DNA from 3 places in the Rhizobium sp. 862_C5_N1_2 genome. Region 3 is predicted to be linked to each of the others. Evidence: riboswitches for the same ligand, from Rfam matches in the RefSeq annotation. Region 3 holds a riboswitch; each other region holds the start of a gene.

Region 1 (3,268 bases), on a different contig from region 3:
CGACGGCGGCGCGGGCCGCGCGGCGGCTCATGCCTTTCACCTCGAGACCGAGTGCCGCATTGTCGATGATCCGGCGCCAGGGCATCAGCGCATCGCGTTGCGGCATGAAGGCGAAGGAATGCGGCGCCTGTTCCAGCGGCACGCCCTTAAAAAGCATGGTGCCGGCATCGGGGCGCAGTGCCTGGGTCAGCAGTCGCAGCACCGTCGATTTTCCGGAGCCGGAGGGGCCGACGATCGAAACGAACTCGCCGTCTGCGACGGCGAGCGAAATATCGCCGAGCACCTTCATGCCGTCGAAGGACTTCGAGATATTGTGCAGTTCAACCATTGTATCGCTCATCGGCGCCGCTCCGCGGTTGGCTGCCAGGGCATGACGAGGCGCTGGATCAATAGCGTCGCTCCGAAGAGGCAGAGTGTCAGAACGGCGCTGATGACGACGGCGGCGAGCACGAGATCGGGACGGAAATTGTTCTTGGCGTTGAGGATATAGATGCCGAGGCCGCGGGCGGCGCCGGCATATTCGGCAAAGATCGCGCCGACGACGGCATAGGTGATCGAGATCCGCAGGCCGGCGAAGAAATAGGGCAGCGAGGAGGGAAGCCGTGCCAGGCGGAAAATGCGCCAGCGGCTCGCCTTCATCGAATTCAGCAATTCGGCGATGTCGCGGTCAGTCGATTCATAGCCCTGCAGCAAGGCGACGAGCAGCGGGAAGAAGGTGACGAGCGCCACCAGCAGGATCTTCGGCAACAGGCCGAAGCCGAACCAGAGGACGACGAGGGGCGCGATCGCCACCAGCGGCAGGGTCTGGCTGGCGATGAAGATCGGCAGCAATGCCCGGCGCATGAAGGGCACGAAATCCATGAGGATCGAGGCGGCGAAGGCGAAGGCCAGCGACAGCGCGAAACCTCCGAGTGTCGCGCCGAGCGTCGGCCAGGTGTTTGATATCAGCGCCTCGCGGTTCAGCCAGCCCTGGATGACGATGCGCGAAGGCGCCGGCAGGATGGAAGGTTTGATACCGGAAAGATCGACATAGAGTTCCCATGCCGCCAAAAAGACGCAGCCGGCCAGCAAGGCGGGTATGCCCCGGTAGAGAGCGGCGCGGAGCGCGGCAAGGCGCGAAGCCGATGGTTGTGGCAGTGTCATCAGCGTTCGATTTCAGGCTTTCGTCGGGCTATTGGCAGACGCCGTGATGTCGAGGGTAACATGTCCCTCGGGGTCGCCGAAGCGATAGAAGGCCTCACGAATGGTTGCGAAGACGGCACCGGCATCGCCAGAAAGCCTGGTGCAGAAATTCTTGGCACGGTCGAAGGTGCCAGAGCGCTTCAGGAAGTCGATGCAGCCATAAATCTCGTCCATATGGGTACCGGTTCCCATGACGTAGAGCGAGAATTGCGCAGCGGTCGGCTGGCCGGTCTCGGTGGTGGTTTCAACGGCGGCAAGTGCGGCTGTTATGCGCTCGGCAAGCGGCTCCGCCTGACCGAGGGAGGGGTTGACGCCGCAGATGACGTCGTCGGGCTCGCCGGGGCAGCCACGTGAAACGGTGGCGGAAAGGACGCAATGCTCGCCGGTCTTCGCAGCGGCAACAAATAGATCGTGCATGGCGGCGAAGAGAATGTCAGGCGGGCCGACCAGCAGTGTGGAGATGTCATCGGTCTCGATGCGCAGCCGGTCGCGATAAGGATCGAGCGCCTTGACGGCATCAAGAATGATGCCGACGAAATTGCCGGACATCGGATAGAGTGACACCTGTGCGCCTGAGAACATCTGAACCTCGCTCCGCTGGCATTACCCAGATCAGCTTTGAAGGGTCCAGAGGCTTGCACCTCACATCTCAGCCCCGGCGATACGGAGCTCCCCTGTTATTGGCGCGGAAACTATCACCGGGGTTTCCTCCCCGCAACAGCAAAATTGCGAACCCGTCTGCGCGGTCGGGATGGACCTGATGCGACGGGAAACACCCGGACGGAGGTCCTGTCCGGGTGTTCCCAATGGTTCCGTACCTGCCGGGAACGGAACCGGAGCTCTCTGCCTCAGGCGGCTAGCGCATAACCCCGAAAATCGGAATCGATTTTCGGAAAGGATTATGCGCAGATTCAAAGTAATAGAGCGTCCTTAGCGCGTCCGAAAAGACGCGCGGCGCTCTGTGTCGGTATAGGGACGATCGCTGCGGGCAGTGACGAGCGCCTGCGTCCACCATTCCAGCCTCGCCATCATCCGATCGAGCAAACGCATTGCGTCGGCGGGATTGTCGAGCCGCCCGTCTGTGTCGAAGCGGTTCCAAGGTGCGGCAAAGCTGACCGAATCGCGGATCGTCACGGCGTGGAGTTCGGCAAAGACGAGCCGCAGCTGTTCGACGGCGCGCAGGCCGCCAGATATGCCGCCATAGGAAACGAAGGCGACCGGCTTGCCCTGCCAGGGCTCGAAGAAGAAATCGATGATCGACTTCAACGAGGCGGTGAAGCTGTGATTGTATTCCGGCGTGACGATGATGAAGGCGTCGGCCATGCCAAGCCGTCCGGCGAGCCTGTCGATTTCGGGGTGCGTCATGTCACGGTTGGCCGGCAGCGCGAAATCCAGCGGGTCGATGATGTCGATATCAAATTGCGGGAAGCGGACGAGCTCCTGCGTCAGCCATTTGACCACCCGGTCGCAGATGCGGCCCTCTCTCGTGCTCCCGTAGATGACAGCCAGCCTGGTGGGTGTTTTCACGCGTCGCTCCTTGTTGCGATTGGACTTTACGATTGCAGGAGCCAAGGTTATAAAACCTCAACTAATATTGAGGTCAAGAGGTGATGGATACAATTCCTGCGGCGCCGCTCGGCAAGCTTCTGACGGTCGGTGAAGTGGCAGAGCGCAGCGGCCTGGCCGTCTCGGCGCTGCATTTTTACGAGACCAAGGGGCTGATCTCGAGCATCCGCTCCCGCGGCAACCAGCGGCGCTATGGCCGCGATGTGCTTCGCCGGCTCGGCATCATCAAGGTGGCGCAGCGTGTTGGCATTCCGCTTTCGGAAATCCAGGCGGCGTTCGAGTCCCTGCCGCAGGGACGCACGCCGACCGTCGCCGACTGGCAGACGCTGTCGGCGCGCTGGAAGGATGATCTCGACGCGCGAATCAGGCGGCTTAGCCTGCTGCGCGACCGTCTGACAGGTTGCATCGGCTGCGGCTGCCTGTCGATCGAAAGCTGTCCGTTGCGCAATCCCTGCGACCGGCTCGGCAAGGAGGGGCCAGGCGCGCGGCTTCTGGAGACCGAAAACTAAAAGGCTGGAAC
Region 2 (3,268 bases), on a different contig from region 3:
GGGCCATACTGGATGATCAGCAGCGTGATCGAGGCGATGCCGATGCCGGTCCAGTTGGAAACGATCGATTTGACCAGCCCCTGGTTTCCGCCGCCGCAGGCGAAGAACGACGCCCAGGCGATGAAGGTGACCCACACGGGAACGGGAAATATCGTCGCGGTGATATAGGTGTCGATGGCGCCGAGCACACCGAGGCTGATCATTGCGGCAACGAGCGGGGGCATGGGTCTGTCTCCTTGTTGAGGGGTTGGGCGGATGCGCATCAGGATGCCAGCGCGCGCTGCTGGCTGAGGCAGCTCATGAAGCCGTCTCGAAGCATCGCGTCGTCGAGGTTCCTGCCGATGAAGACGATTTCGTTGAGCCGCTTTTCCGAAGGCCCCCAGGCCTTTCCGGGGCGTCCTTCAAGCGTCATGTGCACGCCGTGAAAGACATAGCGGCGCTGCTCGCCGTGGAGATTCAGCACGCCCTTCATGCGGAAGAGGTCCGTGCCGATCTCCTGAGCCAGGCGATTGAGCCAGACGTTCAGCGCCGCCGGATCGAGCGGGCCGAAGTCCTGGATCGCCACGCAACCGATGCTCTGGTCGTGCTCGTGTTCATGGTCCTTGAGAATATCGGGGTCGATAGACAGGATGTTCTTGAGGTCGAAGGCGCCGACGTCGAGCACCGCGGAGAGCTCGACCTTGCAATCCCTCGTCCGGATGATCCGGGCAAGCGGATTGATCCCGCGCAATTGCTGCTCGGTGGCGGCAAGGTTCTCGGCGCTCTCCAGGTCGATCTTGTTGAGCAGCAGCACGTCGGCAAAGCTGATCTGCTCCCTCGCCTCGTCCTGAGAGAGCTGTTGCTTCATATGGCGGGCATCGACGACGGTCACGATCGCATCAAGCTGCAGCCGCCTGGCGAGCGTTTCGTCGAGTAGGAAGGACTGGATGACCGGCGCCGGATCGGCAAGACCCGAAGTCTCGATGATGATGCGGTCGATTGGCCGTCCGGAGCGCAGCAGTTCGCCGATCGCGGCGATGAGATCGCCCCTGACAGTGCAGCAGATGCAGCCATTGTTCAGCTCGATGACCTCGTCCGCCGTCGGCACCACGAGCTTTCCATCGATGCCGACCTCCCCATATTCGTTGACGATCACCGCTACGCTCTCGTTTTCGATTGAGGTGAGCAGGTGATTGAGAAGCGTGGTCTTGCCGGTCCCGAGAAACCCGGTCAGAATTGTCGTCGCAAGCTTTGCCATGCCTCATCCCCTTGCCGTCCGAGCACGCCTCCGCCGTCTCGGCCAAATGACCGGGCTGAAAAGGCGGCTCCGCTGCTGTTTGCTGGTCTGATTACGCCGGAGCGCCGATCAGACGAGGAGAATTACACTTGCAATACCGTCACGAGGCAAGAGACCTGATGTTTCATATTCGGCCAAATAAACCGCAAATTCTGCCAAAATGATGAGCTTTTTGATTTGTGATTAAAAACTGATCATACCGTCTAATTATTGATCTTATTGCCCTTTTCCCGATCATTGACAGGATGGGCAATGAAAAACAGTCTGGTTTGCGCAGCTTTGGCGAGGGACGCCATGCGCAAGTTGGCTTTTCGAGGGCATTCTATTGTCGCCGGCGAAAGTGGTGCCGCTAGGGGTGGTCGGGTGACAGCGGATGGGCACCGAGCCGTTGGCGATTGCTTTGCGTTCCTGGAGGTTCTGGCGGGGAATTGGGGCGGCGCTGAGCATGCCACATTCGCTAAACTCCATGAAGCCAGTCAGCCCAGCGGCGCGATGAATAGAACTCAAGCGGTCGGGATATGGGTTCTGAATGGTGCCCTAAGGGCTTGACGGAGCGGCATTTCTCACAATAGCTTAGCCCTATTCACCAGGGGGGTCCCGCCAAGGGGCTGAGATACTGCTGGTCGGATCGGCTTTGGCCGCCCGAGGCGCAGTGACCCGTTGAACCTGATCCAGTTCATACTGGCGTAGGGACGGTGCGGGCGCTGCGGCAGCGAGGGCGGGTATCCGTCCTTCGGAATCCACGGCGTTTTTTCATCATTCCAACACTGGAACTGGGTCTCCAAACGTCAAAACTTGGAGCCTCGAACCATGAATATTGCAGCCACCAAACTCACTCCGTTCGTCACCACAGGTCCGCTTCCCGCCTCCGCGAAAGTCCTGAAAGCAGGCACCATTCATCCGGATATCCGCGTACCGATGCGTCAGATCGCACTGCATCCGACCTCTGGCGAACCGCCAGTCACTGTCTACGATTCTTCGGGTCCTTACACCGCAGAAGGTGCCGAAATCCGCATTGATGCAGGCCTGCCACGCCTGCGCGAAAGCTGGGTTCTTGCTCGCGGTGATGTTGAATCCTACGGGGGCCGCATCGTCAGGCCGGAGGATAACGGCTTTGTTTCAGGCGACAGGCTGACGCCGGAATTCCCCGTTCGCAGCCAGCCTTTCAAGGCGAAGGCGGGGAGGGCCGTTACCCAGCTCGCTTATGCGCGGGCCGGCATCGTCACGCCGGAAATGGAATTCATCGCCATTCGCGAAAACCTCGGCCGACAGGCGGCCAAGGAAGCTCTCATCCGCGACGGCGAAAGTTTTGGGGCCCATATCCCGGATTTCGTGACACCGGATTTTGTCCGTCGGGAAGTCGCGGAAGGCCGAGCGATCATTCCCGCCAATATCAACCATCCAGAATCCGAACCGATGATCATCGGCCGGAACTTCCTGGTAAAGATCAATGCCAATATCGGCAATTCGGCTGTTACCTCGTCCATGGCGGAAGAAGTGGAGAAGATGGTCTGGGCGATCCGCTGGGGTGCCGACACCGTCATGGACCTGTCGACCGGCCGAAACATCCACAACATCCGCGAATGGATCATCCGCAATTCGCCGGTGCCGATCGGCACCGTACCGCTCTACCAGGCACTCGAAAAGGTAAACGGCATTGCCGAGGACCTCACCTGGGAGGTCTATCGCGATACGCTGATCGAACAGGCCGAGCAGGGCGTCGACTATTTCACCATCCATGCCGGCGTGCGGCTCGCCTATATCCCGCTGACCGTCAATCGCGTCACCGGCATCGTTTCCCGCGGCGGCTCGATCATGGCCAAGTGGTGTCTGCACCACCATAGGGAGAGCTTTCTTTACGAGCATTTCGCGGAAATCTGCGACATCTGCCGCGCTTACGACGTTTCCTTCTCGCTCGGGGATGGCCTGCGCCCGGGATCGATCGCTGACGCCAACGATGCGGCGCAGTTCGCGGAACTGGAAACGCTCGGC
Region 3 (3,268 bases):
CAGCCTCTCCGAGGCGCGGGCGGACGCCGAAAACGCGCGGGAGCGGGAAGCGAAAGCCTCCGAAGCGCTCGACATGGCAGCAAGCCGGGCCGCAGGCAATCCTATCGTCGACGAATTGCGCAAGAGCGGCGTTATCTCCGCCGCCAAGCTTCAGGACGCGTTGATGCGACAATCCGTATTGCGCAGCCATGAAGCCGATGCCGGCCGATCGCTTGCGCAGCGCAAAGACGCCCGGTGCGCCGCGCAAGAGCGGGCAGAACAAGCCGCCGCCGATTTTTCGCGAGCACAGAAGGCGGTATTGCGCGCCGAATTTTCGCTTGAAGCAGCGGAGAAAGTCGACCGGTAGAGAGCTAAGAACCAGCAGATGAACCAACCGCCTTGGCAGCGAACCAGCGTAACCACTGTCCTGATGCAACGTTCCGCGTCATCGCTTGATCATTGATGTTCAGCCTCAGCTTGAAATTAGTGCTCACGTTACGAATGCGAAACCTACCCGGGCTCCCCTCTTGTTCAGCAATGGCTGGATGGTGAACTTCGAGCGCATCACGATACGGAGTTGATCCGCGGCGTCGACCGGCCGTAATGGCTCCGCAGCTGGTGTCTTAAGCCAGGGTCCGAGTACGGCACGCTCATTCCAGCGCGTTTCCTCCGAGCGCCATCTGTTTTTCTCCCGCCAAGCCTGTTTGCTCATCGTAGCTAGGAACTGCTCAACGGCCATGCCAATGATAACGCCCTCAAACAGCGCGGCGATTAGCAGTTCAGGAATTTCGAAGTCTGCAATGGCTATACCGCCCGAAGCGCCTACTGCGGCAGCCCCGATGATCAGCCGAGGTGCTGCTCACAGCACCAACCTTTGGCCATATTGCATGCCCCTCTCCGGATTTCCCGCCACGATAGTACAACGCGCGTACCATATCCAAAAAAATGAGGCCTCGACCGCATGAAGCTTCCCCCGAGAAACCGATATTGGCTCTAGAGGACAGTCGACATCCGCTTCCGCTCAGGACGTTCCTACGTCGTGGCACGGCGCGATTTCGAGGCCAGCGCTCCGGCTTGTTGCTATGGAGCTCACGTTTTGGACGAAGATCGCATAATGGATCGTCGGGGACGGCGTGATCGCGCTGCTTGTGGGGTCGATTCGGATCCAGCCGGTGGGATTCGGGTGGCGGAAGCGCTCGCGCACTGAGAGCCTGCGCAATCGACAAAGCTAAGCACCTTCGCGGGCCGAAGGAACCTGTCTTAAGGAACGGGCGGGCCCGGCATTTCTCGCCTCGGTGGAGGTGGCGAATATCCGCCAGTTAGGTTCCTATTGCGGCGCGCATATCGCGCTTGTGAAATGCAATTAGCGGAGGCACGGAGACTTCCGGTTTCAACGGCGATTTTAGACGGGAAGCCGTCATGCTTGACGAGCAAGAAAAATATGCATTAGGCCTTGCTTGACAGAAGGGCAGCTCCGGTCTTTCATGGCGGCATTCACCAGGGGGGCCCGGCAAGGGGCTGAGATACTGCTGAACAATAAGGTGTTGCTTGTTGTGGCGCAGTGACCCGTTGAACCTGATCCAGTTCATACTGGCGTAGGGACGGTGCAAGCGCTCCAAGGCTTCGGATTCACGCGTGGAATCCATGCCGGCGTCTTTTCATCATTCCGGCTGACTGGGTCTCCAACTTTCAATTTGGAGCCTCAAACTATGACATTGCCGCAAAAAACTTCACCCCAACCGTCACCACCGGCCCGCTGCCAGTGTCGCGGAAGATCCATACCGGGAGTTATCCACAGTCATGTCCGCGTGCCGATGCGCGGAATCAGCGTCCATCCGACCGCCGGCGAGCCGCCTTTCGTCGTCTATGATTCCTCCCATCCCGACACCGCCCGCAGCTACCGTGACGAGACCTTGCCGAAGGAAGCGCACAAGGTGGCGCATTTCTGCTCGATGCGCATATCGCACAACATCCGCGCCGAGGCGCAGAAGGAGGGGCTGGACGCGATGGCGGCGAAATACCGACAGGGCGGCGAACTTTACATGTCGGTCGTAGAGGCCGCTAAAATACCGATTGGAGGATGACCATGCGCGTTCTTGTCAAGGGGGCCGGCGTTGCCGGCCTCACCGTGGCCTGGCAGCTTTATCGCCAAGGCTTCCGCGTCACCCTTACGGAGCTGGCCGACAAGGTCGGGGGCGGCGCCTCCGGCCTTGCCGGCGGCATGCTCGCCCCGTGGTGCGAACGGGAAAGTGCGGAGGAACCGGTGCTGACGCTCGGTCGTAATGCCGCCGATTGGTGGGAGGCAGCATTGCCCGGCCACGTCAAACGCCGAGGAACGCTGGTGGTCGCGGGTGGGCGAGATACCGCCGAGCTGGACCGCTTTTCCCGCCGCACAAGCGGATGGGAATGGCTGGACGAGGCGGCGATCGCAGCTCTGGAGCCTGATCTCGCCGGCCGCTTCCGCAGGGCGTTGTTCTTCCGGCAGGAAGCGCACCTCGATCCACGGCAGGCGCTCTCGGGACTTGCGGCAGGACTGGAGAACGCCCGCGTGCTTCTCGTGTTCGGCGTCACGGGCAATGCGAACGTTGCCCATTATGACCGGGTGATCGACTGCACCGGTGCCGCCCAGATTGGCCAACTGCCCGAATTGCGTGGTGTTCGAGGCGAGATGCTCTGCGTCGAAACGCGCGAGGTCAGCCTTTCTCGCCCCGTCCGCCTGCTGCATCCGCGCCACCCGATCTATATCGTGCCGCGCGAAAAGAACTGCTTCATGGTCGGTGCGACGATGATCGAAAGTGACGATGCGGGGCCGATTACCGCGCGTTCGCTGATGGAGTTGCTGAATGCTGCCTATGCGATGCATCCCGCCTTCGGCGAGGCACGCGTCACGGAAACAGGCGCAGGCGTGCGGCCCGCTTATCCCGATAATCTACCGCGCGTGACGCAGGAGAAACACACCCTCCATGTCAACGGCCTCTATCGCCATGGCTTTTTGCTGGCGCCGGCCATGGCCGGAGAGGTGGCGCGGCTTCTTCTAACAGAACAAACGGAAAGGAGGGCGCCATGACCTTCATCATCAATGGCGAGGAACAACAGGTCGCGGCCGCGACGCTCGCAGATCTGCTTCTCGCTCTGGACTACGAAGGCGGGTGGCTCGCAACCGCGGTGAACGGCGAACTGGTACACCGCGAGGATCGCGTCGATTTCATGCTTGGCGAGCGCGACCGCATTGAAATTCTCTCACCGATGCAAGGAGGCTAAGATGCTGAAACTTTACAGCGTCGAGGTC

What was found. A riboswitch is a leader RNA that binds a small molecule or an ion and turns the genes downstream of it on or off. The one in region 3 is predicted to bind thiamine pyrophosphate.
Region 1: it holds a riboswitch for thiamine pyrophosphate, as region 3 does, so the genes downstream of both, ACD590_RS20535 (YkoF family thiamine/hydroxymethylpyrimidine-binding protein) here and ACD590_RS35760 (phosphomethylpyrimidine synthase ThiC) in region 3, are expected to answer to the same signal.
Region 2: it holds a riboswitch for thiamine pyrophosphate, as region 3 does, so the genes downstream of both, thiC (phosphomethylpyrimidine synthase ThiC) here and ACD590_RS35760 (phosphomethylpyrimidine synthase ThiC) in region 3, are expected to answer to the same signal.

The regions. Positions count from the first base shown of each region.
Region 1 covers NZ_JBPWPT010000001.1:4,153,486-4,156,753, reverse strand. The annotation lists gene ACD590_RS20545 (ABC transporter ATP-binding protein) at 1-340, opposite strand, end outside; gene ACD590_RS20540 (ABC transporter permease) at 337-1,143, opposite strand; gene ACD590_RS20535 (YkoF family thiamine/hydroxymethylpyrimidine-binding protein) at 1,156-1,764, opposite strand; TPP riboswitch at 1,755-1,868, opposite strand; gene ACD590_RS20530 (NADPH-dependent FMN reductase) at 2,113-2,709, opposite strand; gene soxR (redox-sensitive transcriptional activator SoxR) at 2,793-3,257, shown strand.
Region 2 covers NZ_JBPWPT010000002.1:610,441-613,708, forward strand. The annotation lists gene ACD590_RS27135 (DUF1097 domain-containing protein) at 1-224, opposite strand, end outside; gene ACD590_RS27140 (CobW family GTP-binding protein) at 263-1,237, opposite strand; TPP riboswitch at 1,855-1,987, shown strand; gene thiC (phosphomethylpyrimidine synthase ThiC) at 2,087-3,268, shown strand, end outside.
Region 3 covers NZ_JBPWPT010000005.1:78,805-82,072, forward strand. The annotation lists gene ACD590_RS35750 (hypothetical protein) at 1-346, shown strand, start outside; partial or broken gene ACD590_RS35755 (DUF2726 domain-containing protein) at 491-826, opposite strand; TPP riboswitch at 1,469-1,599, shown strand; partial or broken gene ACD590_RS35760 (phosphomethylpyrimidine synthase ThiC) at 1,851-2,063, shown strand; gene thiO (glycine oxidase ThiO) at 2,066-3,046, shown strand; gene thiS (sulfur carrier protein ThiS) at 3,043-3,240, shown strand; gene ACD590_RS35775 (thiazole synthase) at 3,242-3,268, shown strand, end outside.